DNA from 4 places in the Lactobacillus sp. M0393 genome. Region 1 is predicted to be linked to each of the others. Evidence: predicted binding sites of a transcription regulator. Region 1 holds the regulator's gene; each other region holds the start of a gene.
What was found. The regulator HrcA, encoded in region 1, represses chaperone genes, less so after heat shock. The targets are predictions, from matches to a motif close to TTAGCACTCNNNNNNNNNGAGTGCTAA.
Positions count from the first base shown of each region.

Region 2: H3R29_RS02955 (Hsp20/alpha crystallin family protein) is a predicted target of HrcA. The motif match lies at 4,937-4,963, and genes of this name have one in related genera.
Region 3: clpP (ATP-dependent Clp endopeptidase proteolytic subunit ClpP) is a predicted target of HrcA. The motif match lies at 2,457-2,483, and genes of this name have one in related genera.
Region 4: H3R29_RS07305 (ATP-dependent Clp protease ATP-binding subunit) is a predicted target of HrcA. The motif match lies at 4,956-4,982, and genes of this name have one in related genera.

Region 1 is NZ_JACFPK010000004.1:18,077-26,084, forward strand. It holds gene dnaJ (molecular chaperone DnaJ) at 1-1,019, opposite strand, end outside; gene dnaK (molecular chaperone DnaK) at 1,100-2,956, opposite strand; gene grpE (nucleotide exchange factor GrpE) at 2,975-3,568, opposite strand; gene hrcA (heat-inducible transcriptional repressor HrcA) at 3,581-4,630, opposite strand; gene ribF (riboflavin biosynthesis protein RibF) at 4,766-5,698, opposite strand; gene truB (tRNA pseudouridine(55) synthase TruB) at 5,717-6,610, opposite strand; gene H3R29_RS03800 (ribosome-binding factor A) at 6,657-7,019, opposite strand; gene infB (translation initiation factor IF-2) at 7,037-8,008, opposite strand, start outside.
Region 2 is NZ_JACFPK010000003.1:69,808-77,815, forward strand. It holds gene H3R29_RS02930 (MucBP domain-containing protein) at 1-1,841, shown strand, start outside; gene H3R29_RS02935 (type II CAAX endopeptidase family protein) at 1,903-2,565, opposite strand; gene H3R29_RS02940 (hypothetical protein) at 2,654-3,010, opposite strand; gene H3R29_RS02945 (Y-family DNA polymerase) at 3,003-4,316, opposite strand; gene greA (transcription elongation factor GreA) at 4,395-4,856, opposite strand; gene H3R29_RS02955 (Hsp20/alpha crystallin family protein) at 5,066-5,488, shown strand; gene H3R29_RS02960 (C1 family peptidase) at 5,626-6,942, shown strand; gene H3R29_RS02965 (nucleoside hydrolase) at 7,040-7,978, opposite strand; gene H3R29_RS02970 (energy-coupling factor ABC transporter ATP-binding protein) at 7,978-8,008, opposite strand, start outside.
Region 3 is NZ_JACFPK010000006.1:160,699-168,706, reverse strand. It holds gene H3R29_RS06750 (Fur family transcriptional regulator) at 1-418, shown strand, start outside; gene H3R29_RS06745 (SH3-like domain-containing protein) at 636-2,345, opposite strand; gene clpP (ATP-dependent Clp endopeptidase proteolytic subunit ClpP) at 2,505-3,089, shown strand; gene whiA (DNA-binding protein WhiA) at 3,140-4,075, opposite strand; gene yvcK (gluconeogenesis factor YvcK family protein) at 4,082-5,107, opposite strand; gene rapZ (RNase adapter RapZ) at 5,113-5,991, opposite strand; gene H3R29_RS06720 (HdeD family acid-resistance protein) at 6,087-6,629, opposite strand; gene uvrA (excinuclease ABC subunit UvrA) at 6,684-8,008, opposite strand, start outside.
Region 4 is NZ_JACFPK010000007.1:94,439-102,446, forward strand. It holds gene H3R29_RS07290 (PTS sugar transporter subunit IIC) at 117-1,412, shown strand; gene H3R29_RS07295 (alpha/beta hydrolase) at 1,416-2,282, shown strand; gene H3R29_RS07300 (AAA family ATPase) at 2,282-4,813, shown strand; gene H3R29_RS07305 (ATP-dependent Clp protease ATP-binding subunit) at 5,019-7,115, shown strand; gene H3R29_RS07310 (branched-chain amino acid aminotransferase) at 7,422-8,008, shown strand, end outside.

The sequences.
Region 1 (8,008 bases):
TGAACTTGAACGGTGGTAATCTGATCGCCGTTACCGTTGCCACGCAAATACGGAACACCTTCACCGTGTATGGTAAATTCCTTATTTGGTTGAGTGCCTGCAGGAATCTTTAGCTTCTTTTCGCCATGTACTGTTTTAACATTAATCTCATCGCCTAACGTTGCCTGAGCAAATGAAATTGGAACGGTCGTATAGATAGTTGTACCTTTACGCTCAAATTCCTTTGATGGTTTAATCCGATAATTGATGTACAAATCACCGTAAGGACCACCATTTTTACCAGCTTCGCCTTGACCTTCATAACGCAATTGCTGACCATTATCTATTCCAGCGGGAATATTGACTTCAATGGTATTCTTACCGTCAATTACGCCATTACCATGACAAGTCTGACAAGGATGTTCAATAATTACACCTTTTCCATGGCACTTGTCACAAACAGCTTGCTGTCGAATCACACCTATCAGAGATTTTTGAGTTATGGTCATATAGCCTGAGCCATGACATTTATCACAAGTTATAGGATGTGTGCCTTTTTCAGCACCATTGCCCCCACAAGTTGGGCAGGTTTCACTCCGAGTATACGAAACTTGTGTTTTCTTACCCGTAATTGCATCCATAAAATCAATAGACAACGTATAATCTAAGTCTTCACCGCGAGTTGGCGCCGTGGGATTTACATGATGTTGACTCTCACCATTGGCACCACCGAAGAAATCATTAAATATATCGCCAAAATCACCGAAGCCACCAAAGTCACCGTATCCTTGACCAGCACCACCGAAACCTCCTTGACCATTGACTCCGGCAGAACCAAATTGATCATATTGGGCTCTTTTTTGCTTGTCATGTAATACTTCATAGGCTTCGTTAACCTTTTTATATTTTTCCTCAGCACCAGGCTCATGGTTTAAATCGGGGTGATACTTCTTGGCAAGTTTGCGATAAGCAGAGGTAATTTCTTTATCACTGGCATTGCGATCTACTCCCAGCACTTCATAATAATCTTCTTGTGCCATCTATAAGCTCCTTAACCTTACAAAAGAAAAGAACTACTTTTCCTGGCAGTTCTTTTCTAATTTATTCAATTATAAACCCTTTACTTATCTGGGTCTACCTTATGAAATTCACCTTCACCTGCAGAACCATTATTACCATCTTGTGAACCAGGATTTTGTGGTCCGGCTTGAGGTCCAGCTTGTCCTTGTGCACCTTGAGCTCCACCATTAGCTTGGTACAATTTGACTGCTAAGTCTTGTGCAACCTTGGATAATTCATCCTTCTTAGCTTTCATTTCATCCAAATTGTTGTCTTTTTGAGCTTTCTTTAAAGCATCAAGTGCATCTTGAACTTTCTTAGTATCATCATCAGAGACTTTGCCTTTGACATCTTTCAAGGTCTTTTCAGTGGAGAAGATTAATTGATCAACTTCATTACGTAAGTCGACTTCTTCTTTCTTCTTCTTATCCTCTTCCGCATGTTCTTCAGCTTCTTTTTGCATCTTCTTAATTTCTTCATCAGATAAGCCGGATGAACTCTTGATAGTAATCTTTTGTTCTTTACCAGTTCCCATATCCTTAGCAGAAACATTAACGATACCGTTCTTGTCAATATCAAAAGTAACTTGAATTTGTGGTACACCACGAGGAGCTGCAGGAATATCAGTTAATTCAAACCGTCCTAAAGTCTTATCATCGGCTGCCATTGGGCGTTCACCTTGCAAAACGTGAACGTCAACAGCTGGTTGATTATCTGCAGCAGTTGAGAAAATTTGGCTCTTTGAGGTTGGAATAGTTGTATTCTTTTCAATAAGTTTGGTAAATACACCACCCATTGTTTCAATACCAAGTGATAATGGAGTTACATCAAGTAAGACAACATCCTTAACGTCACCTGAAATGACACCACCTTGAATAGCAGCACCTAAAGCAACAGCTTCGTCTGGGTTAATTGAGTGATCAGGTTCTTTACCAGCCCACTTCTTAACTGCATCCTGTACAGCAGGAATTCGGGTAGAACCACCATTTAAAATCACCTTGTCAATGTCATTAACTGTTAAATCAGCGTCTTTTAAAGCATTATCAAATGGGATCTTGGTCTTTTCAACTAAGTCAGAAGTTAATTCATCGAATTTTGCCCGAGTTAAATCGGCTTCAAGGTGCAATGGGCCAGATTCACCTGCAGAAATAAACGGCAGTGAAATATGGGTTGCTGACACACCAGACAAATCTTTCTTCGCCTTTTCGGCAGCATCCTTTAATCTTTGCAAAGCCATCTTATCTTTTGAAAGGTCGACACCATTTTCATCTTTAAAATTCTTAATCAGCCAATCAATAATCTTATTATCAAAATCATCACCACCAAGGTGGGTATCACCATTAGTTGACAATACTTGAAAGACGCCATCACCTAACTGCAGTACGGAAACATCGAAAGTACCACCACCAAGGTCGTAAACTAAGACTTTTTCATCTTCTGCGTCTTTGTCCAAACCATAAGCAAGTGAAGATGCAGTAGGTTCATTAATAATTCTCTTAACATCTAAACCAGCTATTTTACCAGCATCTTTGGTAGCTTGGCGTTGAGCATCATTAAAGTATGCAGGTACGGTAATAACAGCATCAGTTACTTTCTCGCCTAAATAATCTTCAGAGAATTTCTTGATGTACTGCAAGATCATTGCTGAAATTTCCTGTGGTGTATAAGCTTTATCACCAATTTTAACCTTGTAATCAGTTTCACCCATGTGACGTTTAATAGAAGAAATAGTATTAGGATTGGTAATTGCTTGTCTCTTAGCAACTTCACCAACTTGGATTTCTCCATCTTTAAAGGCAACTACTGAAGGGGTAGTGCGATTTCCTTCTGGGTTAGTAATAATTTTGGGTTCTTTACCCTCCAAAACGGCAACTGCTGAGTTAGTAGTTCCGAGGTCAATTCCGATAACTTTTGACATTGATATGCTTCCTTTCAATTATTGTGCTACAACAACCATAGCTGGTCTTAAAGTACGATCTTTGTACAAGTATCCCTTTTGTAAAACTCGTACAACATGATCTTTTTGATCATCATTTTCAGCTGCAACGGTTTGAACAGCTTGGTGTAAATTGGGATCAAATTTGACACCTTCAGCTATAATTTCACTGATACCGTGATCTTTCATCGCTTTAACCAGTGAATCAAGTGTCATCTGTACACCTTTTTTAAGCTGTTTTGATGCTTCGTCATCGACTTTAGTAGCTAAAGCTCTTTCTAAATTATCCATCGCTGGCAAAACATCTTTAGCTAAGGATTGAGACTCATATTTGATAAGCTGCGCTCTTTCTTTATTGTAGCGATTTTGCATATTTTGCATCTCAGCTTGACTGCGCAAATACTTATCTTCCAGATCGTCTTTTTCTTTTTGCAATTGAGTCAAATTACGCTGCAATTTACTTTCCAAAGACTCTGGTTTCTTTTCTTCGTTAGCCTTAGTCTTAGAATTTTCTACTTCTGTCTTTGACTTTTTATGCTCATCTTTTTTTGGCTCTTTTTTTGAGTTTTTACTATTATTTTCTTCTTTACTCACGGCTAACCTCCTTTATTTGAATCTACCATAATAATCAAGTAATTTTTTAGATAGTTCGTTTCTGAAATACTCGAGTAATCCAATCACCTGAGAATACGGCATATTATCAGGGCCAAGTAAAGCAATTATGCCCTTTCCATGAGAGCCAACGCTGTACTCTGCCGTAAGCAGACTGTAATCCTTTAACAAATCATTTGATAATTCGGATCCTAAACTAACTCGAACCGGATACCTGTCGCTTTTCAAATTTTGCCTATTATCCAAAATACTGGAAATCAAATCATTATGCTCAATCATTTCATAGAGCGATCTTAAGTTTGAAATATCGTCCAGAGAAATGTTGTTAAGCAAGTTAATCTGACCATCAACATAGGTTTGCTCACTGGCAGCATCGTTAATAACATCCTCGACCAAATTAATCAGTTCAGAGACATGAGCAACTTTAAGTTTATTGCCCAAAGTCTTTTTAAGATAGTCTGGAGTAACTTGATCTAAAGTTTTGCCCACCAGCTGATCGTTAATCATGCGCACAGCCTGTTCAATTTCATCACCATTAACATTATAAGGTAAAGTATAAACCTGGTCATGAACGTCACCGTCACTAGTTCCTAAGACAGCCATAATCTGTCTGTTAAACAATGGCACGATACGAAAACCAGTAATAGTTAATTCACTATTTTCAGGACCTTCCGCAAATGCTGTGTAATTGGTTAGATCCGATAAAATTTTGACAGCTGCCTGTACGATATCGTTAACCTGATGAAATGGTTGATCAAGCTGACTAATGATTCGCTTGTATACAGAAGATGAAATTTGTAAAGGTTCAACTAAATTGTCAAGATAGTAGCGGTAGCCTTCAGTTGAAGGCACGCGGCCACTAGACAAATGAGTTTTCTCAATCAAACCCTTATCTTCTAAAACAGCCATTTCGTTACGAATAGTAGCACTTGAAACCTTAATAGGCAGTTGATTCATAACAGTTTTGGACCCAACAGGATCATGTGTCTGCGTAAAATCATTGATAATTGTTTTTAAAATTAATTCTTGACGTTCGGTCAACATAAATATCGCCCTCACTTTTAGCACTCAATCTGATTAGGTGCTAACAATTTATATGATACTAGCTTTTAGCAGAATGTCAAGTTGAGTGCTAACTTTTTTCTTAAAAAACGTCAATCATTTTTTCAGTATCATTAATTAATTCATCGCAGCAAAATAATTTTTAATTTCAGCCTCGTCTTGACTCATTTGTTGTGTTAGCTCTTTTAAATTGGCAAATTTAATTTCACCACGGGTATACTTATACCATTTAATTACCATTTCCTCATCATAGGCTTCCTGATCAAAACCAAATAAGTTTGACTCAATATAAAGCTTTTTCCCCTGGTTGATAGTCACATTATAGCCTACACTTGTCATTGAGTCATACCACTTACCACAAATCTTAGTTTTAGTCGCATATACCCCAATTTTAGGAACAGCCTTGTCATCACTCCAAACCAAATTAGCTGTAGGAAAACCGAGTTTATGACCATTGCGCAAACCGTGACCAACATAGCCTGACATAACATAGGGAAAACCTAACAACTTAGCAGCTAATTCCATATTTCCGCTAGTTATCGCCTTCTTGATTTCCGTAGAACCAATTTTTTGACCATCATAAGACTGCTTAGGGACATTAATTATATTGAACCTTCCCTTAGCAAACTTAGGGAAATTTTTCATATTAGCCGTGTCTTTAGGGCCATATGTGTAGTCAAAGCCAGCAACTACAGTGTCAGCATGTAATTTTACTATAATATTATCAACAAATTCCTGTGCAGTTAGTTTACTAAAAGCTTCATTAAAGTGCATCACCAACAAATAGTCAACTTTAAGTTTCTGCATCTTGTATGCTTTTTCTGGAAGAGTATCAATGTATGTAACTTTTTTATTTTGATAAACTTCTTTTGGATGACGATCAAACGTCATTACTACTAGTGGTAAATGTCTTTGCTTTGCTTTTTCTTTTGCGATTTTGATTAATTCTTGATGTCCGCGATGAACCCCATCGAAGAAACCTAAAGCAAGAATTATATTTTGGGGAATTATGTTTTCCTTAAAAGGGTATGTTAAATGGATAATTTCCATAATAAGACCTTCATTCACCTATTCATTTTGTAAAAGCATTAAATAAGGGCGATAAATGGTACCATCTTTGCGATATATTGCCTTAACTTTATTATTGTAACGTAATGCCACCTTTTTTGCATTCGTTTTCAAAGAAATAGCTGCACCATTTTTAACTTTAGACCATAATTTATCATCAAGATCCATTTGCACGTAATTTCTAAAAAAAGAATCAATTGGTTGAATAATTTGATCAATTAATTTAGGATCTTCGGTAATTTCAGAAAGTTTTACAGACTGACTAATATCAAAACCTGAACTAGATGTGCGGCGCAAACTTTTCATTACTGCTGGTATTTTCAGTTGGGTACCTAAATCATTTATTAAAGAACGAACGTAGGTTCCTTTACTACATTCAATTTCAAAGTCAAACATTTCTTGACCTTTTTCTTTATCAAAGATAGGTTCATTTACAAGATTATAAGCAAAAATTTTAACTTGCCTTTTAGGTCGTTCTACCTCAATGCCAGCTCGTGCATATTCATATAAATGCCTACCGTTAACCCTCACAGCAGAATAGATCGGCGGCACCTGTTCAATTTGTCCCACAAATTCTTGCATTGCATCTTTTATCTCAGTTGATTTGACTTTATTCGTGATCTTTTTGCTAGCTGTTATTTTGCCGCTAATATCGCAACTATCAGTGGCAAAACCAAGTATTCCCTGGCCAATATATCTTTTATTTTGAGTATGCATTAACTCAATTAGTTTAGTAGCCTGTCCTATTGCGACTGGTAAAACACCTGTAACATCAGGATCAAGAGTACCAGCATGACCTATTTTCTTAATGTGCAAGACTTTGCGTAATTGATAGACAACATCAGCACTCGTCATGCCTTTTTCTTTGTCTATCACCAATATACCATTTAACATTTTTCCCGTACCTTAACCATGAAAAAAGCGCCTAACAGCGCTTTTATTAATTATTTCTATTTTCATCCTGCTTTTTAACTTCAGCAATTAACCGATCAATTTTGCTACCGTATTTAACTGAATTATCTCGTTTAAATATTAATTCAGGAACTTTGTAGACAGTTAAGACCTGACCCAACAAATGCCGCATCATGCCCTTTGCCTTATTTAAACCAGCTGCAGCCTCTTCTTCCTTTTTAGCATCTTCTGAAAGAATACTGTAGTAAACAGTAGCATATGAGAGATCATTAGTACACTCAACAGCTGTGATTGTAACGTCATTAACACGTGGATCACGAATATTTTTGCGCAAAATTTTCGTTAATTCACGGAGGATTTCTCCTTCAACACGACCAATTCTGTGTTTCATGCTTTCCTCCCTGTTAATTACTCAGGTTTGACTTCTTGCTTTTCAACGGCTTCCATCTCATCACCAATTTTGATATCATTGTAGCCCTCAATTGTTAAACCACAGTCAAACCCTTGTTTAACCATTTTAGCATCATCTTTAAATCTTTTAAGTGAAGCCACTTTTCCAGTATATATTACAACACCGTCACGAATCAAATTGATTTCAGAATCTTTTGAAACATAACCAGAATCGACAAAGGCACCAGCAATTGTTCCTACCTTGGAAACCTTCCAAGTCTCGCGTACAGTTAAATTACCTACAACCTTATCTTCATAAGTTGGTTCAAGCATACCCTTCATGGCTGCTTTAACATCGTCAATAGCCTTGTAAATAATGCTGTACAAACGAATATCTACACCATCTGTTTCAGCTTGTGACTTTGCGGTAGCTGTTGGACGAACATTAAAGCCAATTATAAAGGCATTCGAAGCGCCAGCCAAGGTAACATCTGATTCATTTACAGCACCGACTCCGGCATGAATGATGTTTACACGCACACCTTCAACTTCTATCTTTTCAAGTGACTGCTGTAAAGCCTCTACAGAACCTTGAACATCCGCTTTTAAGACAACATCTACTTCCTTCATGTTTTCTTTCTTCATAGTGTCAAACAGGTTATCAAGAGTAACATGTTGAACATTTTCCCGAGATTGTTGCAAAGCTTGTTGCGCTCTTTGTTCACCAACACTTCTAGCCGTCTTTTCATCATCGAACACTACTATTTTATCAGCAGATTCTGGAACATCATTTAATCCGGTAATTTCTACTGGCATTGATGGAGTAGCCTTTTCGACTTGACGACCGCGGTCATTAGTCATAACACGAACTCTACCAAAGCGGTTCCCAACTACAATTGGATCGCCAACTTTTAGTGTTCCTTGTTGAACCAAAAGGTCGGCAACAGGACCGCGTCCACGAGAAAGTCTGGCTTCAATAACAGTACCAAT
Region 2 (8,008 bases), on a different contig from region 1:
ATTATAGAGGCAAATTATTATTTACTAGCTTAGCTGCTGCTACCTTGGGCTTAATTATTATTTCTCCTGATATGGCTAAAGCTGATACTCTAGTTGATTCTGCTGCTAAAAAGCAAGTAGCTCAAAGCAGCTCCTTACCGGCTAGCAATAATAATCAGACAGCAGCTTCAACTGATAGTGCTGCTAATAACAATCAAGCAAGTACTACTTCTGAAGCTGCGGCTAGCAATGAAACGCAGCCCTCAACGTCTCCTGGCAGTGAAGCTCAAGACGCTAATGAACCGCCAGCTGCGGGCGCTGAAGCTAAAGGAATTACACCGCGTTCTGTTTTGACAGCTTCCTGGGGCGGAATTAATGTAACTTTTGATACTGATTCTGGTATAGCAACTATACCAGGTGGTACGATTACTGATCCTGATTCTATTATTTTTCTTTTTGAAGAATATAGATCTATGAAAACAATCAAGATTACAGGTCCATTAAAAATTATTGGTAATGCTAGTTATCTTTTTTATGGGCTTATTAATCTAACTGAAATTGAGGGTCTAGATAAAGTTGATACTGCTGAAGTGACTGATATGACCTATATGTTTTCAAATTGCCACAGCTTAGCCAATATAGACGTAAGTAATTTTGATACCTCTAAAGTTACCTCTATGTATTTTATGTTTGGTGCCAATAACGTTTTAACCAATCTAGACGTAAGTAATTTTGATACCTCTAAAGTTACTAGTATGAAAGATATGTTTAGGTGGTGCCCAAGCTTAAGAACTCTAAATATCAGTAATTTCCAAATGGCTCAGGTGACTGATAAAAGTGAAATGTTAAATAGTTTACCTAATTTGTCTACTTTAGTTCTGGGGCCTAATAATTATATACAGGGAACTGGACTTGATACAACCGGCACTTGGTTGAATGTAGGCAATGGCACAGTTGATAAACCTCAGGGAAATAAGCGCTGGACTTCTAGTCAATTAATGGATAACTATTCCGGGAGCAGAGACCAAGATACGTATGTCAGGTTAGGTGAAGCAGTTACAGTCCACTACCGTGATGAAGCTGGTGCAACACTGGCTCCAGATCAAATTTTAAGTGGAAGAATCGGTGAGTCTTATAGCAGTGAACCCCAAGATATTGCTGGCTATGTGTTAAAAACTACTCCTGAAAATGCTAAAGGAACATATACAGATAAGGTCCAGGAAGTCACTTATGTTTACACTAAAAATGCCCCGGTTAACCCTGGCGGTACTGCTGGCAGGCAACCAATTGTGGGTGGCTCAGTTACGGTTCACTATCAAGATGAAACCGGCAAGCAGCTTGCACCTGATCAGATTTTAACCGGTAATGTTGGTGAAGGCTATCTTACACAAGAAGTAACTCTGGCTGGCTATAAGCTGATCCAAAGACCAGCTAATGCGACTGGCTTTTATACCGCCAATCCGCAAAGTGTCACCTATATTTACACTAAAAATGTCACAGGACAAGCTGCAGTCAGGAGAACTGTTTTTCATAATTCCTACCTGTACGACCAAAATGGCGGGCGTAAAACGGGCAAATACCTGATGGGCAAGACCATTTGGACCTATGGCACTAGAGTTATTCAGGGCAAGAAGTATTACGATTTAGGCCAGGACAGTTATGTTAAGGCTACTAATGTTTCCGGCGTTAAACGCAAGCTAAGACGCAACAGCTATATTTACAGTAAAACGGCTAAAAAGCTGCAGCGAAAAGCTTTAAAGAAAGGACAAAAGGTAACAACTTATGGCGCAGCCGTTAAGATCCACCGGAAGCTATACTATATCGTAGGGAAAAACCAATACGTCAAAAAGAGTAACTTTTAATAAATATTACAAGTAACAAATAAGAGTTAGGAAATTTTCCTAACTCTTATTTGTATTTGTTTTAAGTCATAATTATTAAGATAATGCCGTTTAGCACCGCTAAATAAATTGGCATCCATAAAGTTTGAGTATAAAGGTAAGACCAGGCAAAAAGTCCACCAAGAACGATGTTAATTACTAATAGCAGCACGGAATTTTGCCAATTAAGTAAACCGAACAAGATACCAGAAGTTAGTATTCCTAGAATTGCTGTTAAGACAGTGTTGCTTCTAAATGCATAATTAAATAAAAATCCAGTAATTAAAAATTCTTGCAGGATTGGCAAAACTATCCCTATTGCAGCTAGTAAAAACCAGTAAGTTAAACTTGCTTCATGGTGTAAATAAGCAATTTGGAAACTATATAATTTTAATCTGCCATAGGATTGGAGCCAGGAAACGCTAATACGTAATACCGTTACCACAGCAGTCAAGCCAATTATTAAGCCAAAATTACTCAGCCAGGAACCCCCAAAACTACGATCAAAAAAGCGCTGCTCTCTATTAAAACGATAAACAAAAAACAATGAAACCATCAACGAGATAGTCGCAAATAAGATTAAATCCCAAATATGAATCGGTGAATTAGCAGTAACTAGCTTAATCACGCCGACAACCATCAAATAACTAATAAAATAAACAAAATAGCGTATGATGTTGCCTTGCCTCGATGCTGGTGTATTCACAAAAATTACCTCTATACTATTATGTACCTTACAAGTTCCATATTATAGCAAAAAAAGCAACCTATATAAAATATCAAGAAAACTTTTCTCAATCGACACTGATATTGTTGATATCTTCTAGCGCAATTTTTTGGCCGTCAACAATAATACCATCTTCACTATAGCCACTGACAAAACCGACAATATCTGCAGGCAACTGATCATCACTGTTCATGACCTTAGCCTGTAAATGAACCATGCGGTGATTACCATATGCTTTAAGTAATTGTAAGCTAATTTCTTCTATACTCATAGTTTCTTTAGCCGAATGCTTCACGCTGCGCTTTTGCTTATCTTTATTAATTGCCATTGTATGATCGCTTAAAAAGAAGCCTTGCCACTTTTTCATTTTGCGATCTTGATAGTTTTTAAAAAAGTCTGTGACAATTTTATCAAAATCATTCATATGCATTTCCGCCATTATGTCCGCCAACTAAACTGCTACGCCTGATTGCTGTTGCACCTTTAGATAAACTAGATGCCTTAACTAAACTGGTAAAGCCATATTTCTTTCTGATTCTGTCAATAGTTATGTTTATAGTCCGTTTTTTTATCTGTTCAGAAGCTGGAACAAAGAAAGTTAATTGCTGGCAGGTATCTGGCTCTAATCTACTGCAGTTAACCCCTAAAGCACGTACAGTTTCGCCATGCCAATTTTTGCGAAAAAGTGCCAGTATTTCTTGCACTAACAAGTCATTATCATTGGTAGGACAAATTTTTTGCTGCACATTAAAGCCCTTGCGCTTGCCGTCTTGTTCGTACCTGGAAAAGCCGACAAATAAACTAATACAGCCGGCTTGTAAGCGGTGCGCACGTATTCTGGCACCTACCTGCTCACCAATTTCACGTAAGACTATCTCAATCTCCCGCTGATCTGTGTAGTCACGGTTTAAAATCTGTGAATTCCCGTAATTTTTCATTATGGGAAAATATTCTTCACTGATAATGCTGCGATCCACTCCCCAACTGATTGCAAATAACTGTTCACCAATCACGCCAAATTCTTTTTTTAGGATTGCTGGATCAGTATGAGCCAATTCGTACATATTATTAATGTGTAACCGGCGCAAACGGGCAGCTATTCTTTTGCCAATTCCCCAAACATCTTCCATGTCTTTAATTTGCCAAATAGTATCAGGTACATCAATATAATGCCAATAATCAATCATCGAACACCGGTGTTTAGCAGAAATGTCCATGGCTAGTTTAGCTAGCAATGGATTTTCTCCTATTCCGCAAGTAGTGTAAAGTCCAATTTTTGATTTGATTTCTACCTGAATTTTGCGTGCTACCAGATACGGATCGTTGCCAAACAAACGCCATGACTTAGTCATATCAATCATGCTTTCATCAATAGAATAGACATGGATATCCTCATCAGCAGCATACTTTTGAAAAATTGCCAATACCTGCATGCTGCGCTTGATGTATAAGTTCATATGAGGTTCTACTAAAATCAAATCCGGCGCTTCTTTTTTGGTGGGTAAATCACGTACTCTCATGACGTTAGTCAACCCATATTTCTTTTTCGCTAATGGTGAAGCCGCCATAATTAGCCCCGAGCCGTAATTTGTATGCGGCTGATGCGAAACTACTGCCAACACAGCTTTCATTGGGTTTAGACCTAATTGAAGTGCCTCACAACTAGCAAAGAATGATTTGTTATCAATCATAAAAATTAACCGGTGTGGTTCATAACGGTAATCATACATTGCTTTCACTTCCTATTGCAAACTTACGTTCGCTAAAATAAATTATACAAACACAAGTTCGAATAATCAAGCAAAAATTTATTCAATTTTTTTAATAGTAACTTGATATTTCCCAGCAGGTGCTGCAACACTTACAGTTTGACCAGCTTCTTTTTTCATAATTGCTTGACCCAGAGGTGAGTCAAACGCAACTTTTCCTGCAGCAATATCAGCTTCCATGCGACCGACAACCTGGTATGTTTCAGTCTCCGGATCGTCAGCAAACTTTAGTGTGACCGTCTTGCCTAAATCTACTTTACCATCGGCCTTTTTTTCGATAATTTCGGCATATTTCAACTGTTTTTCCAGATAACGCAGACGACTTTGAAGGTGGCCTAAATCACGCTTGGCCTCCGTATATTCGGTATTTTCCGATAAGTCGCCTAAAGAGCGGGCTTCCTGTAAAATTTTAATTCTTCTGGGTCTATCCTTTTTTAAACTGGCTATTTCATCTTTAATTTTTTGGTAACCCTTGGGCGTCATTTTTTGATAATAAACCAAAATATTCTCTCCTAATTATTTTCTTAAAAATATTATCCACAAGCTATAAATACCAATTTCAAAGTATCTAAGCTAATTGTTTAGCACTCTAAAAATAATAGTGCTAATTATTTTCTTTTTATGAATCTGCATACTATAATAATAATTGTAAGGAAGAAATGAAAGTCTTCTGATACAAATATATAAATTTCGAAAGGAAGTTTTTTACTATGGCAAATGATATGATGAATCGGCACAATGACCTATTTGATGCGATGAACGATTGGTTTGATCTTCCGAGAAAATTTTTTGACGATAACGAAGTAGCAAAATTAATGCAATCAGATGTTGTTGAAAACGACAAAGAATATGTGATCAAAGTTGATATGCCCGGAATGGACAAGGATAAGATACACCTAAATTATAATAATGGTATTTTGAGCGTATCCGGCTCAAGAAAATCATTTAAGGATATGTCTAAGGATAACAGTATTATCCACCGTGAAAGAAGCGAAGGTCACATTTCACGCAGCTTCAGATTACCAAATGTAGTTGCAAGTGACATTCACGCCAAATACGATAACGGTGTATTGACTATTACCTTGCCAAAGCAGCAAGCCGGTGCAAATGATAACTCAATCCAAATTGATTAACTTATTACCACATTGCATAAGTTTTAAATAAATTACTAATACATTCTCTAAAGCGAGTTCAGCTATTGAACTCGCTTTTATTTTAGCTTAAAATATATAGTAATTTAAAAATAGATTAAAAAAGGAGAATTTATTTTATGGCTCATAAATTAACTGTCCAAGAGTTGGAAGAATTTGCCGCAAACTTTAATGAAAAACCACAAAATCAAGTTGTTGCTCGAGCAGCTCAAAAAAGTGGTGTTTTAACAGCTGCTTACAATGAACGCGTTCAAGGTGAATTGACCCGTGTATTTTCAACTGAACTTGACACAGAAAATGTTACTAATCAACGTCAATCAGGTCGCTGCTGGGAATTTGCTACTTTAAACATCTTACGCCACAATTTTGGTAAAAAATATCACTGCAAGAATTTCACTTTCTCACAAAGCTACAACTTCTTCTGGGATAAAATTGAACGGGCAAATATTTTTTATGACAATATCTTAGACACAGCAGACGAACCACTCGATTCACGTACTGTAAAAGCTCACTTAGAGGGTGCAGGTGAAGATGGTGGCCAATTCCACATGGGCGCTGCTTTAATTGAAAAATATGGTGTCGTTCCTTCTTATGCAATGCCTGAAAGTTTTAATACCAATAATACTAACGGCTTTGCCAAAGCTTTGGGTGATAAGCTGAAGAAGGATGCTCTGGTATTGCGTAAGTTAAAGCAGGCCGGTAAAGACGATGAGATCGAAAAAGCCCGTAAGCACTTCTTAAGTGAAGTTTACCAGATGACCGCAATTGCAGTCGGTGAACCACCTAAGAAATTTGATTTGGAATATCGTGATGACGATAAGAAATATCACCTGGATAAAGATTTAACTCCACTGGAATTTTTGCATAAATACATGGGTGACGTTGATTTTAATGACTATGTCGTATTGTCTAACGCTCCGGACCATGAATATGATAAATTATACGGTCTACCTTTTGAAGATAATGTTGAGGGGTCATACCGCATCAAATTCTTAAACGTGCCAATGGAGTATTTGGAAACTGCAGCTGTTAACCAGTTAAAAGACGGCGAAGCAGTCTGGTTTGGCAATGATGTTGGTGAACAAAGTGACCGCAAGAAGGGCTACCTTGACAGTGATTTGTATCAACTAAGCGAACTCTTTGGCGTAGACCTTAAGATGTCCAAGGCTGATCGTTTGCGCACTGGTGCAGGCGCTTCTACTCACGCAATGACTTTAGTTGGTGTAGATGAAGACGGTGGACATGTTCGCCAATGGAAGGTTGAAAACTCCTGGGGCGAAAAGAATGGCGACAAAGGATTCTTTGTTATGAACAACGACTGGTTTAAAGATTATGTTTACGAAGTTGTTGTCCACAAGAAGTACCTGACACCAGAGCAAGTAGCTATAGCAGAAGGTCCAATTACTGATTTGCCAGCTTGGGATTCACTCGCTTAGAGCATTATATCTAATAAAAAAGACGAAATTCACAATAGAATTTCGTCTTTTTGTCTATTTAAAAACAATTATGTAATAAAATTGACTGCTTTTAATTTCAATTGACTAATTTTTGGTCCAAAAACTGCAAACTTTTTTGCAAAAGAGCAAAAAATAGCTTTTTAGTCATTTTTTTAATTAGTACATTATGGGCTGCTTTATTCTCGTCTTTTCCCTTAGCAATATACGTTTGCCCATATGCATCGCCGTGATTAGTATTAACTTTAATGTTGGCTGGAACGGCCTCAAAAAATTCTGGCCAAATTGCATACTCCATTGCAACTAGGTCGTGTACAGGTGCATCTATAAAACCAAATTGTTCGCCTGACTTTTGATAAAAATGTAACAAATTACCTGCCATTTTAGATGCTGGACCACCAAATTGAAGACTTGCTATTTGTTTTTTAGTAATAGTAGTTTTTTCAGTTACATCTAAACCCGCCATGATCACTTCCAAGGGTGAACTAAAGACAATTTGCGCTGCTTCAGGGTCAGTCCAAATATTGAATTCAGCTAAGTCAGTAGCGTTGCCGTGATCTATACCTCCGCCCATAATAACTATTTTAGCTATTTTAGGTATAATTTCGGGAAAAGTTTTAATTAATAACGCGATGTTTGTGAGCGGTCCCGTAGCAACAATAGTCACCTTTTGAAACTGCTTTTTCAACATATTTGCCATAAAACAAATTGCATTGTCATCTTCAACCGGATAAGCATATTTATTTAAACTATCTGAGCCATCCATACCAGTGCTGCCATGAGCTTTTGCCTGCACGTGTAATTGATTAAGCAGTGGCCCTGCTTGTCCTTGAACTAACGGAATGTGTTGCTTACAAAAGGCTAGTAAGTAGCCCGCATTTTGCGTTACCAAATTAATATTCTGATTGCCGCCAACTGTGGAAACACATAAAACCTTTACCTTATCAGGATTACCTAAAGCAGTTAATAAAGCCATCGCGTCATCTTGACCAGGATCGCAGTCATATAAAATATCCATTAATTTACCGCTCTTAGTAGATCTGTAACT
Region 3 (8,008 bases), on a different contig from region 1:
TCTGTTACGTAGCCATCACTTAAAAGTAACTAAACCGCGTTTAAAAATACTTGAATATTTAATGGTACATCATAATCATCCCACCGCTTCCACAATTTTTACAGCAATTAGTGGAGATGAGCCAGCTTATCGTGCAACTGTTTATAACAATCTCAACAAATTAGTAGACGCGGGGATCGTAACTGAAATAAAAAATGGTGATGATTCTCTGCACTATGACTATTTTGTAAAACCACACTTTCATATTATCTGTAAAAAGTGCGGTAAAATTGCCGATGTTTATTATCCTGACTTTGGGAGAATTGAAGAACAGATGAGAACTGAGGCAGACAAGCAAACGGGTTTTGTCACTTCATCAAGCCACGTTGAAATCTATGGCCTTTGTCCTGACTGCCAAAACAAAGAAAAAAAGAGCTGAAAGATGCAAAATCTTAAAATTCAGACAGCAATCAAATTCTAATTATAGACTAACTTTCAATATTTGATTTAGGTTAGTCTTTTTATGTTACTTTTTTAATAAATATCTCAATCACAATATGGCAAAATTCCTAAAATAGATAACTTTCAGGTTTTTTACGACATTTCCTAAACCAAAAAAATAAGAGCTTTTCAGCTCTCATTTAAAAATATTTATTCTATTTAATATTCATGCTTACCAATAATTCAGCTCTTTGTGCAAGGTTTACATACAATTTATTATCACTAACTGATAAACCTTCAATTTCACGACCGGTGTCAAAAGAATAAGTATTTTTTAATTTGCCATCGCGGCCAATCTTAAAGATTAAGTCATTGAATGCCAAGTAAAAGTTTTTATTCTTGGTGTCATAGGTAAAACCTTGAACAGGTGAATTATTGTTTACAAAGTTGCCATCAGTTTTACCGACTAATTTTGGATACCAATTATCTCCAGTACGAGTGAATTCCCAATATTCATAGCAATTATTGGCAGTATCATGGTAAACAGTGTACATATCCTTATCTGATACAATTACACCATTTTGGAAATAGCGATTACTCTTGCCATCATCAATCCAAGTTTTAATTGTCCAAATCTTGTTAATTTGTAAATCACTCTTACGAATTTGAAGTAATTCTTCAGAGTCGTTAGTGTCATTTAATGTATTGTCATTATTTAACACATAAATATATTTATCACTTGCGCCCAATGCCTGACCATGGCCAATTGGAATATAGGGACTTACCTTGATGTTTTTAACATAATTGTTAAACTTCTTTTGCGACATATCAAGTAAATGTTGCGCATCAAACGGGTCAGTTAAAGTATTCAGATCATAACCAACAATATGACCAGATACCAAATTTGTGTGACTTAAAAGACTGGTATATGCCCAGCCATTAGAAACGGTAACACCTTCTGGAATGTGACCAACACGGTTAATATTATCGTCTGATGGATCAGCTACACTTAATAAGACTGGTTGATATAACCGTGTCTTTAAGGTCAAATCACCACTAGTCAAAGTATGTTTATTGGTTTCAGGCGTGTATTCTGTAGGGCTAATATAATTTAATGATGAACCGTAATGAGTTTTCCAAGCCTGATAATCATTTGTACCAGGTTGCGCTGGGAAGGAGGCAACGGTATTCGCATCGACCACCCCTTCTTTTTTACTCTTTCTAACAGTTATTTTAACTGTAGCAGTTGCATCTCCATAAGTATATTTAACTTTATATGTCTTAGGAGTCCCGCAATTAATGCTATCTTTTGATACAGTTACTTGACTGTTGTCAATTACTGTACCCATGCTGTTAGTTATATAAGAAATAGCATCTCTGGTAGGGAAGTTGTAGAACTCATTGCGCACTAGAGATATAGTCTTAGGAACCGCAATTTGGTTTCTGGCAAAGTAACGTTCATTAACATACCCTACTTGTCTGCCATTAACATAAATGCGCCAATAACGATACTTTTTAGTTTCAATCAACTGATCTGATTGAATATGACTATAACGAAAGTTAATGCCGTCAGCTACTTTGGTGCTAACTTTTCCGTTATTTACTTCTTTCCAGACCTTATAATTTTTGTTGCCCGCAACTTTGGTCATCATAGAAAAACCAGTAACAATTTGCTTAGGCTTAGGTTTTTTAGTATTGGTGTCGTCTGTCCCAGTTTGATCAGATTTACCTGTTTGATCATTAGTGGCATTATTATCATTATTTACATCAGTTGAGTTGCTTGATGACTTGTTGCTGTCATCTTGAACTGGCGGTTGAGCGCTATTCGAATCTGCCGCAACTGATGTAGTTGACAAGCCGGTACAAACTAGTAATCCGACAACCAATGTCAGTAAATATGGTAATTTTTTCTTATAAAGCTTCAAAATATATCCTCCAATATTTAGTTTACCTTTAAATTATATAATAAAACTCTCACTAAAAAGAATACAAAATTAATACACTTTCATTGACAGCAAGTAATGTAAGTGATTTAATTAGCACTGTACTTGATAGAGTGCTAATTATATTTAGGAGGTAGAAAGATGCTTGTACCTACAGTTATTGAACAAACTGCACGTGGCGAACGCGCATATGATATATATTCACGTTTATTGAAAGACAGAATCATCATGCTTAGCGGCGAAATTAACGATGATATGGCCAATTCAATTATTGCACAATTACTATTTCTTGATGCTCAAGACAACACCAAGGATATTTCACTTTACATTAATTCACCGGGTGGTGTGATTACTTCTGGTTTGGCAATCATGGATACCATGAACTTTATTAAATCAGATGTTTCAACTATTGCCATCGGCATGGCAGCTTCCATGGCTTCCATTTTACTGACTAGCGGAGCAAAAGGTAAACGTTTTGCATTACCTAACTCAACTGTTTTGATTCATCAACCTTTAGGTGGTGCACAGGGTCAGCAAACCGATATTCAAATTGCAGCCAATGAAATTTTAAAGAGCCGTGAAAAAATTAACCGGATCTTACATGAAACTACTGGTCAGCCTTTAGAAAAGATTCAAAAGGACACTGAACGGGACAATTACATGACCGCACAGCAAGCTAAAGACTATGGTTTAATCGATGAAATTATGGTTAATCAAAAGAAATAGTAACAATAAACTGCAATAAAAAAGAAACCCATCATTGATGAGTTTCTTTTTTATTGCTCTAAACTTGCAGCAATATCGTGAATTTTTTTAAAACGATGATTGACGCCAGATTTTGAAATCGGACCATCCGGCACCTGTTGCGCTATTTCTTTTAAAGACAATTCAGGCTCTTCAAGTCGCAATCGTGCTAATCCCTGCAATTTTTCAGGAATGTTTTCTAGCCCAATTTTACGTTCAATCAACTCAATATCTTCAACCTGCTTGGCTGCTGCATTAGCCGTCTTTTTTAAATTAGCTGTATCACAATTGACCAACCTGTTAACAGAATTACGCATATCCCGCATAATGCGCAAATCTTCAAAAGACAACATTGCATTTAATGCTCCGACAATATGTAAAAAGTCACCAATTTTTTCGGCTTCTTTTAAATAAACAATATAGCCACGCCTTCTTGGTGTACTTTTAGCATTCAGATTAAAGCGGTCATTCATAATATGAAGCAAATCGTCATTATGGTCTTTATAAATAGAATAAATTTCCAAATGATACCGACTCGTATTAGGATTATTCACACTGCCACTGGCTAAAAAAGCACCACGCAAATATGACATCGACCCTTCCCGTGAATTAATTATTCTTTTAGGAATGCTAGTAATTAAATTCAAGCTTGGGGTCAAAATTTCCAAATTATTCAGTATTTCTTTCACGTGATTTTGTAATCTCACCAAATACTGATTATTTTTTTTAAGCTTCATTTTGCGAGAGACTATCAGTTGTGGTTCAACCTTATATGCAGTTTTTATCAATGAAAAAATACGTCTAGCTATGGCAGGATTTTCAGTAGTGATATCAAGACTAATTTTATGCTCATGAAAATTCAAAACGCCATTCATACGCAGGAAAGCAGCCAATTCAGCTTTGGCATGTTCGCGGTGAATGGGCAGCGAAGTCAACTCTTTTTTTACGTTACTAGCATAGCTGGCCATTATTTGTTATTCCTTCCTGCGAGCCATTGCGGCAAATGCCAGGTTGATGATCTCTTTTGCTACCTTCTTACCGTCATGAAAAACCAATCCGCTACGCTGGTCAATAAAATCATCGGTAATCACCCGACAGCCCTGCTCGCGCAGTCCGTTAAAGTCTCTTTTCACCGGCTCAATATACGCATCGTAATCACTAGGATTAAACTTAGACATGTCAATTTTGGCACCATTAACTAAAGCAGTATTAATATAATGACCACCAAGATGTGCGTTAATTACTTTAACGTGATCACAGTCTGAAAAATGATCGGTTTCACCAAGCTGCGTCATAATATTGCAAATATATATTACTTCTGCACTAGTTTTCCTAACAGCTTCGCCTAAATTAGGTATCATCAGGTTAGGTAAGATTGAAGTAAACAAGCTTCCGGGTCCTAACACTACTGCATCAGCATTTTTAATAGCATTTAGCACTTTAGACACGGCTTTTGGTTCAGAATTTGAGTTTGTATTGGTAACCCAAACTCGTTTTATCCTCTTATCCTTATCAGTGATTTCCTTTTCTCCTGCTTGAATGGTCCCATCAACAAACTCAGCATTAAGTGTTAAGGGCTCGTTAGAGGCAGGATACACGTGTCCGTCTACGTGCATCATTTTAGACAAAGACTGGACAGCATCAAAAATATTGCCATGCATCTCATTCAAAGCAGCAATGATTAAGTTTCCGATAGCATGCCCTGAAAAAAATGAATCGGAGGAATCAAACCGATATTGAAAAATATCTTTTTCTTCCTGTGAAATTCCACTTAAAGAAACCAGCACATTGCGAATATCACCTGGTGGAACGACATTGATAAAGTTGCGAATTGATCCTGAAGAACCACCATCATCTGATACCGTCACAATGGCGGTTATTTCAGCTTCCTGTTCTTTAAGTGCATTCAAAACAACTGGCAACCCAGTTCCACCACCAATGACCACAATCTGTGGTCTTCTACTTCTAGTTACACGAATCACTTTTTCAGCATATGTCATGAAAATCACCTTTTTCTAGTGTAACGACTAATTTCGCGGTGCGTAATATCAACTGTATAGTCTTCAGCCAAGTCCTGTGCCAATTGCTGTGCAATTGCAACGCTGCGATGCTGACCACCCGTACACCCAATTGCAATAGTTAATTTGCTTTTGCCTTCATTAATGTACCCCGGCAAAGCAACTTTTAATAAGTCTAAAAATTTTTGATAAAAAGTCTGGGTTTGTTTTTTATCCATTACATAATTAAAAACCCGTTTATCGAGTCCCGTAAATGGCCTTAATTCAGGTATATAAAATGGGTTAGGCAAAAACCTGACATCCATCACAATATCTGCATCAATTGGCATACCGTATTTGAAGCCGAAAGATAATACTTCAATGGAAAATGGCTGTTTATGCTGTTTACTAAATCTATTAATCAGCTCCTGCTTTAGTTCCTTAGGTGACAAATTAGAGGTATCTATAATGTCATTAGCTCGATTCTTTATACCTGTTAAAATTCGTCTTTCTTCTAAAATACCGTCAAGCAAGCGGCCATTGCTTGCCAATGGTGGCACACGCCTTGTCTCTTTGTAACGGGCTACTAAAGTGTTATCGGAAGCATCCAGAAATACAATTCTAGTTTGAGCGTTGCCATTATCTTCAAGCGAATTGATCTCATTATCTAAGTCTTTATAAAACCGTCTAACTCGTAAATCAATTACCACTGCTACTTTAGTAAAATCATCCGACCTGACAATTAATTCCCAAAAACTAGGTAAAAGCGATGGAGGCAAATTATCAACTATAAAATAGCCCATATCTTCCAAAGCATGAGAAGCCACGGTTTTGCCCGCACCACTCATTCCTGTAATAATCAGTAGTTGCTTTTTGTGCTCAGCCATTTTCAAACTACCCCCCCTATTAATAAAATTATACCATACCAGGTTTTTCCTAACTTTTTTGAGTAAAAAAAAAGTTCTAATGAACTTTTTATTTATTAGCGATTAACAAAAGCTGCAATAATTTGATTAATTCCAAAAATCAATAACCAGAATGACACTAACCAAATTAGTGTTAAGGCAGATAATGCCGGATTAAACATCAGGCTGATTGCTATCAATAATCCTAGTATATTTAATATTAGGTTTAGCCAAAAGAAGAAATTAGAAATTCTTCTCATCTGCCATGAAAAAACTATACCGGTAATCGAATCAAATAAGAACCAAAAAGCAAAAAGGTAGGCAATTGTTAATCCAGCAGCGTCGTATGAGTAAAGAAACAAAATTCCAACGATAATGTCCAGTACCCCTGAAACAATTGACCACCAGCTAGAAGGGATAAAATACCGAAAACGGCTGTAAAATACCAGCCAAACAAATCCCTGGACAATAGAGACAATAGCGAACAGCAAGACAAATGCGTGTAGTGCTTTACCAGGGTGCCGCAATAGAAATAACCCGGCAATTACCATTAAAATACCAGAAATAAATGCGGCCCAATTAAAACCACGATTTTGTCCGTAACTAGAAAAATTATCCATTTTTATTCCTCCTTGCGCTATATTTTACACTTTCTCACAAACAATTAATACTATTTAATTACTTTTTGCGCTAGCCTTTTTTGTTAGTGACGTGTCACGCATAAGAACTGGCTTTAAATACTGACCGGTATAACTTTCCTTAACTTGTGCTACCTGCTCTGGTGTGCCAGTGGCAACTATTTGGCCACCACCTTCTCCTCCTTCAGGACCCAGATCAATTAACCAATCAGCATTTTTAATCACATCCAAATTGTGTTCGATTATCAAAACTGTATTGCCTTGATCAACGAGTCTTTGCAATACTTCCAGTAAACGCTTGATATCATCTGTATGCAAACCAGTTGTTGGCTCATCTAAAATGTAAAAGTTCTTACCTGTTGATAACTTCTGCAACTCCGCAGCAAGCTTCATCCTTTGCGCTTCACCACCAGATAAGGTAGTAGCAGACTGACCTAGTTTGACATAACCTAAACCGACATCCACAATTGTTTGTAATTTGCGCGCAATTTTAGGAATATTTTTAAAGAACAAGCAAGCCTCACTAATTGTCATATCTAAAACCTGTGCAATATTTTTCTTGCGATAGGTTACTTCGAGAGTTTCAGAATTATAACGACTGCCATGACAAACTTCGCACGGAACATAGACGTCCGGTAAAAAGTTCATTTCTATTTTAATAATGCCATCGCCATGGCAGGCTTCACAACGGCCGCCTTTAACATTAAAGGAAAAGCGCGCCTTAGTGTAACCACGGAGTTTGGCTTCATTTGTTTGGGCAAATAAAGCTCTAATATCATCAAAAACACTGGTATAAGTAGCGGGATTACTTCGAGGAGTACGGCCGATCGGACTTTGATCAATATCAATGATCTTTTCAATGTTTTGGTAGCCACTGATAGTTTTATATTTGCCAGGTTTAGTTTGATTTCGATTCAATTTTTGTGCTAAAGCACGTTTTAATATCATATTTACCAAGGTTGATTTACCTGAACCTGAAACCCCAGTAACCACAATTAATTTACCTAAAGGAAATTCAACCTTTAAATTTTTGAGATTATTTTCAGCTGCACCGGTAATTGTAATTTTTTTACCATTACCTTTACGCCTTTTTAACGGAACAGGTACAAACTTTTTACCTGCCATATATTGTCCAGTTAGAGATTTTTCATTCTGTTCAACTTCTTCAGGCGTACCGGCAGCCATGACTTCACCGCCATAAGTCCCAGCACCCGGACCCATATCGATCAGGTAATCGGCTTGTCTCATAGTCTCGTCATCATGTTCAACTACAATTAAGGAATTACCTAAATCACGCATGCGCTTTAAAGCAGCTATCAGCCGGTCATTATCACGCTGATGTAAACCAATTGACGGCTCAT
Region 4 (8,008 bases), on a different contig from region 1:
CCATTTTATTCACAACTAATAATAAAAAAGATAATGGGTAACAAAAATGGCTTGCATTAAAAAAATAGAGTATTATTTTATTTTAAATATAATAATTAAAATAAAGGTTTGAAATAATGACAGAATGTACAATCAATTTTATAGCTCGCCTGCAGGAATTTTCTTTTTTTCGAGCCACAAGACGGACAATGGCGATGCTAATGCCAATTGCTGTAGTTGGCTCCTATTTTAAACTTTTAGGTGATTTGATCTTTACACCTAACGGGTTAATCTATAATATTTTCAATTTGGATAAAGTTTTATCAGATCACATTTGGTATGGCGGTTCTTTTGTGTGCCGGGGAATGGTAGAAATTACTTTTGGGGTTTTTGGCGTTTATGCCAGTTATTTTATGGCTCGTTACACCGCACGCCTTTACCATAAAGATTCAACTATGGCAGGTCTAACAGCAGTTTTGATAATGCTTTTCTGCTCATATGCTTCCAGTAGTGGACGCAATGCTCGTATGCCTTTTACCGCCAGTTTATTACAAATTAATGCTGTTTTTATTGCCTTAATTGTAGGATACTGTGTGGGCCAAATATTTCATTTATTAGGAAAGGACTTTTCTTACGTTGAATATGAGGGCACAAAAGTAATTCAAAAAAGAGCAGGGGATGCCGTTTTACCAAGCGCTGTTTCATTATTATTGGGTGTCTTTTTAGGTATTTTAATTTATGAACTACAGCTTAAATTACTTAATTCCGCCAGTTTTACTGAAATTGTTAGCAGGGTTCAGACTACTAATAATTTTGGCGAAGTGCTGTTATTGACAGCCGTAATTACTTTTTTTGATTGGCTTGGAATTGGTTATCCGTTGCGCTCCTTAGCGGGAATAGTAAATAACGCCTTTACTGCAGAGAATTTAACATATACATTAAAACACGGTAATTCTTGGAATGTGCCATATAAATATCTGGGCAGCTCACTTATTAACAGTTACGGCATAATGGGCGGTGCCAGTGTTGTTTTGGCTGTTATTGTGTTACTGCTTAGCAGAAGAGATAACAGGGAAAACGAAATAAATGCTAAAATTAACTTGTTGCCTGCTGCTTTTGGTTCAAGACTAGGATTTACAGTTGGCTTACCTTTAATGTTAAATCCTGTTTTTATCTTACCGAGCATTTTAATTCCTCTGATTAATATGACAATAGCCGTGGCAGCTATTAGTTTACACATTATCCCAGTTTGCGTTTACCAGAATTTAAAAGGGACTCCGGGACTATTGGTTTCCTTTTTTGGCACTAACGGCAATTGGGCAACACTAATTTTTACATTATTGTTGTTTTTATTAGATATCTTTTTATTGCTACCTGTAATTAAGATAAATGAAAAAGTTGAATTAAGAATTAAAAAGCAGGAGATGAAATAGCAGATGCAAAAAAATCCTAACTATAAATGGTTGCTCCTGATTATTATTATTTTAATTATGCTTGCTGTTCCCAGCTTCTTTTGGATGAAAAAAGATAATAAATCACGAGCAGAACTCAGTAAATCGCTTCTCTCGCCTGTAATTATGGTCCCGGGTTCAAGTGCTACCACCGAGCGCTTTAACCAGTTAATTGATGAACTTAATAAAACGACACTTAATAGGCATAGCGTAATAAAAATTAGAGTTTCACGTGAAGCAAAATTGACTTACAGTGGCTCTATAGGAAAAAATGACTTGGAGCCCTTTATTATTATTGGTTTTGATAACAATAAAGACGGCTATTCCAATATTAAAAAACAAGCTAAGTGGCTAAATGTTGCATTTGAGTCGTTAATCCAAAATTATAAGTTCAATAATTTTAAGGCATTTGGTCATTCTAACGGTGGTTTAATTTGGACTTACTGGCTGGAGCACTATTATTCTGAGTATTCAAATGATATCAAAATTAAGAAATTAATGACTTTAGGTACGCCATATAATTTTACTGAAAATAACATTAATAATAGAACACAAATGCTGGCTGATTTTATTAAAAAGCGTTCAGCACTACCAACCAATCTAAAAGTTTATTCTCTTTCTGGCGGTAAAAATTACGAATCTGATGGCATCGTACCTGAATCAAGTGTAGCTGCAGGTAAATTTATTTTTCAAAATCAAGTAAAAAACTATACTGCAATAACAGTCACGGGTGAAAAGGCAGATCACTCTGATTTGCCGCAAAACAAACAAGTAATTCAGGCCATAAGACAGTACTTATTAAAGAAGCCAGAAAAGCCATTAAAACCGGCTAAAAGAAAGGGCAATCATTAATGAAATATCAAAAACAGCCGACCAAAATTGAAGTAATTGGTGGTAAAGTTAATAACTTAAAAAACATCAACGTTGATATTCCCCTGCATAAATTTGTGGCGATATCGGGGTTAAGTGGATCTGGCAAATCAAGTTTAGCGATGGGAATCTTGTACTCAGAGGGTGCAAGACGCTATCTTGATTCCTTGGCAGCTTATACCAGAAGACGTATTAGTCAAGTTGGTCGTGCAGAGGTTGACGAAGTAAAACATATTCCTTCAGCTTTAGCTCTAAGACAAAGGCCAGCTGTGCCCGGAGTTCGTTCCACGGTAGGTACAATTACAGAAGTTTTTAACATCTTACGGTTGATTTTTTCCCGTTTAGGTTCACCTGTATGCCCCAACGGTCACCGAGTACCAGCAACGATTAAAATAGCTGAAGCAATGGATCTAACGGGGGCAGCTATGGGACGATTAACTTGTCCTACATGCGGGAGACAATTTTATGCTTTTAGTGCAGAAGACTTTGCGTTTAATTCTGATGGTGCGTGTCAAAAATGTCAGGGATTGGGAACAGTTGAAGAAATTGATGATAGCAAAATCATTGCAGATGAGAATTTATCTCTTGAAAATGGAGCAGTGGCAACTTGGCAAATTCCCGGACGAAATTGGATGTGGCGTATTGCCCGGGAACTAGGGGTACGGACAGATATTCCATATAAAGAGCTGAATGCTAAAGAAAAAGAAATTGTACTTCATGGAAAAGAGCGGAAAGTCCCGATTGATTTGCCAACTTCAACTGGTCGCGTATATCATCTAGATGCGCTATATGAGAATGCTTATAATGCGGTAGCTAATTCGCGCAAAACTACTAAGTCTGAACGCGGACTGCAAAGAATTAACTCCTTTTATAAATTCAGTACCTGTCCCCGCTGCCAAGGCTATCGCATTGATCCAAGTCGCTGGCAGCAGTTAGTTGCTGGAAAAAGTATTGTTGCAGCTGAACAATTAACTTTGGGTGAACTGAGCCACTATATGAGTGAGATTTTAGCTTCCCTGCCGCAAGATATGCAGGAATTGGCGGAAAATTTAACTGGTGAATTGATGCATCAAGTCAAGCCCCTGCTAAAATTAGGCTTAGACTATCTGAGCTTAGATAGACAGGCTGCCAGTCTGTCTACGGGGGAACTGCAACGAATTCAGCTTGGTAGAACTTTGCGTACGGAAACCACTGGGGTGCTTTACGTTTTAGATGAACCATCTGTTGGTTTGCACCCTGATAATGTGGCTGGACTGATTGATATATTTCATGAACTGGTTAATCAAGGAAACTCTTTAGTTGTAGTTGATCATGAAACTGCAATCATTAAGGCAGCCGATTGGGTAATTGAAATTGGTCCTGGTTCAGGCAGCCGGGGTGGTGAGATTATTTCCCAGGGAATACCTAGTGAGATCGAGCAAAGTGAACAGTCTCTAATTGGTCCTTACTTAACTGGTAAGGCACCACTCCTAGTTCGTCACAGGGCAAAAACTGACCAAATTTTTAAACACGGTAAGGTTGAATTTGATGTTACTGAACGTTTTAATTTAAAGAATATTCACGCGCAAATTCCACTCAATCGCTTAACTTCCGTTACCGGCTTTTCTGGCGCGGGTAAGACTACCCTAATTCTCGATTCCCTCATTCCTGCACTTAAAGCACAAAAAAATCTTAAAAATGGTCCTGATTGGGTAAAAAATTTAAAAAATGATGCTATTAAAAATGTAATTAGTGTTGACTCTACACCTGTTGGTAAAAATCAACGTTCGACTGTTGCAACTTATACTGATATTATGGATAATTTGCGTAAACTCTTTGCTAAACAGCCATTAGCAAAAAAATTAAAATACCGTGCGTCACATTTTTCTTACAATAACAAAGTGGGTGCCTGTCCGGCATGCAACGGAACCGGTGTAATTTCACTTGACATCCAATATCTACCAGACATGGTTGAAACATGTTCTGTATGTGGCGGTCACCGTTTTAACCAAGAAGTTTTACAAGTAAAATGGCATAACTTAAGTATTGCGGATGTCTTGGATTATTCCGTTGATGATGCGCTGGATAAAGAACTTTTTAAAAATGAACCAAAAATCAATAAAACAATTACAACTTTGCATGATATGGGTCTAGGATATTTGCACTTGGGAGAATCTACTCCAGCTTTATCAGGAGGAGAAGCACAACGCTTGAAACTAACCAGTCATATCCATCAAAGACAAAATGGGACACTATTTGTTTTTGATGAACCGACCGTTGGCTTACATCCACAAGATGTCAGAACCCTTTTGCATGTTTTTCAAAGATTACTTGAGCAAAAAGGAACGATTATTACAATCACACACGATTTGGATATTATGGCAAACAGTGATTATATGATTGATATGGGACTAAAAGGTGGGCTGCAAGGCGGAAAAATTATTGCAAGTGGATCGCCTGTGGATATCTCTCGAAAATCTAATAGTTTAACTGGCAAATATTTGCGAAAACAATTTAAATTGTATCAAAAATAGCAGCAAAAAGTCTTTAAAAGAAGTACAAAAGCTTTTATATTAAGGCTTTTTTTGTTTGTGGAAAAGACGGAAAATCTGTGGAAAAGTTAATCATAATTATTGCTTTCTGTGGATAACCTGCTATAATATTATATGTAAGTAATTAGCAGTCGAATGCAACGAGTGCTAATTACAAATTTATAACCTATCAAAGGGGTGTTTGCATATGGCATATTTTGATAACGATTTTGACGATTTATTTAACGAACTAAACAATTCATTCTTTAACAATACTAACGACAACGGTGGTGCTATTCCTATTCATTACTCCAGTAGTATGAATATTTCTCCGCAAGATTTGAATCAAGGTGGGCAAATGGGACAAAAACAAGGTCAAAAACCAATCGGTGTTGATCTGGTTGAACAAGCTAAGAAGAATAAGTACGATCCTGTAATTGGGCGTGATGAACAAATTCAGGAAGTAATTGAAATTTTAAGTCGGCGCAAGAAGAATAATCCAGTATTAATTGGACCTGCCGGGGTTGGTAAAACAGCCATTGTAGAGGGCTTGGCACAAAAGATTGCTGCAGGCGATGTTCCTGATAAAATGAAGGACAAGCATATTATTGCAATTAATATTAATGATATGGTTGCAGGATCAAGCTTGCGTGGCAGTTTTGAAGAGCGCCTTAAGAAAGTGATTGACGAAGCAAAAAAGAATCCGAATATTATTTTATTTATTGATGAATTACATAATATAGTTGGTGCGGGTTCTACTGATTCTGAAAATAATAACGGTGATGCCGCTAATATTTTAAAACCGGCTTTAGCAAGTGGCGATTTAAACTTAATTGGTGCAACGACTACAAGTGAGTACCGCAGAATTGAAAATGATGCGGCACTAGCACGTAGATTCCAACCGGTACAAGTTCCTGAACCATCAGCTGAAGTTACCGTTAAAATCTTGGAAGGACTAAAAGATAAATATGAATCCTTCCATCACGTAAAATATAATGACAGTGCTTTGAAACTCGCAGTTGAATTATCGCAGCGTTATATTCAGGGACGTTATTTACCTGACAAGGCCATTGACTTAATGGATGAGGCAGGTGCTAAAAAGGGTCTTGATACAATTCCCAGCGATGAAGCAACTTTAAAGAAACGGATTAAAAAGCTTGAAAGTGAGAAAGAAGCTGCTGCCAAAAAAGAAGATTATAGTAGAGCAAGCGAGTTGAAAAAGCAAATTGAAGACTTGCGTGATAAGGCTAATCACGTGGATGACGCTGCCACTCCATATGTTACTGACGAAGATATCTACGCTTTAATCGAAGCTAAGACTAAGATTCCAATGAGTGAGTTGCATGCAAGTGCAGGACAAAAGAATCTTGATCTGGCAGAGAAATTAAAGAAAGTAGTTATTGATCAGGATAATGCTGTTGACGTCATTACAGATGCGATTGCCCGTAAACAAGTTTTCAAAGACAATGATCGTCCTACTGGTACGTTCTTGCTAACAGGACCTACTGGCGTAGGTAAGACGGAATTAGCTAAACAATTAGCCATTCAACTATTTGGTGGTGAAAATCATCTTATTAGATTGGATATGTCTGAATATCAAGATCAGATGGCAGTTAATAAATTGATCGGTTCGGCACCGGGCTATGTTGGTTATGGTGAAGGTGGCCAATTAACTGAAAAAGTTCGTCATCAACCATACAGTTTGATTTTGTTTGATGAAATTGAAAAAGCTAACCCACAAGTATTCAATGCCTTGCTTCAGATCATGGACGATGGGCGCTTAACTGATGCTCAGGGCAGAACAGTTTCCTTTAAGGACACAATTTTAATCATGACTTCTAATGCAGGCTACTCTGACCAATTATTAAAAGACAGCAAAGTTGATCATGATAAATTGATTAAAGCTCTTGAGACCTACTTCAGACCAGAATTTTTGAATAGACTTGATGCTATTGTTCCGTTTAATTCATTGACCAAAGATGATATGAATAAGATCATTGATATCTATTTGAATAAAATGGCACATGTTTTGGCCAAAAAAGGTGTTAAGGTTGAAGTCTCTGATGAAGCTAAAGCCTACTTAGCAGACAAAGGATATGATAAGAAATTTGGTGCAAGACCTTTGCGTAGAGTCGTTGAACAAGATTTGGAAACGCCAATTGCCAAATTATTAATGAAGGAGCCTGACACTAAAGAAGTTAAGTTTACAGCAGATGATAAGCATGTATACCTAAATGATGCCGCAATTTTGGACATTTCGGCAAAAACTGATACTGAAACTAAAGATAGTGCAAAGCAAGACTAATTTTAAAAACGAGAGTCATCCTATGAAAGTGATGTAAGCCCTGAAATAAGTTAAATTTGGGGAGTAATATCACAATGAAGGGATGACTCTTTTTTTGGATATATTCGTTTCACGTGAAACCAGATGTACATACAAAAATACATTTTTGTTTTATTATTAGAAATTCATATTATTTTATTGGAAAATAGAAAAGTTTTACTATTGACAATAAAAAGAAATTAGTTTAAATTAGTTAACAATTAAATTAATATTAAAAGCTAAAAAGAAATTTTTAGCTTATGTAGTTTTTTATAGGGGACAGTTCAAATGAAACAACGAGTAGAAGACCTAGATTGGAAAAATCTGGGATTTAAGTATCGAGATCTGCCTTATCGCTATGAGGCAAAATATAAAGATGGTGAATGGCAGGAAGGAAAACTGACTGAAGATTCAACCATGACATTTTCTGAAGGTGCAGAAGTCCTGCACTATGGTCAGGAGATTTTTGAGGGCTTAAAGGCCTATCGTAGAAAAGACGGTAAAATCAACCTGTTTAGACCTGATCAAAATGCACACCGCTTTACCCTTTCAGCAAAGCGGTTAGCCATGCCGCCTTTCCCTGAAGATAGGTTTGTTGCTGCAGTAAAGCAAGTTGTTAAGGCTAACGAAGAGTTTGTACCACCATATGACAGTGGTGCGACCCTGTATTTACGGCCACTTATGGTGGGAACATCAAAAGTTTTAGGTGTTGAAGCAGCCAGCGAATATACTTTCCGCATTTTTGCGGTTCCAGTTGGCGCATATATTAAAGGATTGAACCCTGCAGATTACATTGTTAGTGAATACGACCGTGCCGCATATGCCGGTACTGGTCAAGCAAAGACATCAGGTAACTATGCCAGCAGCTTGCTTCC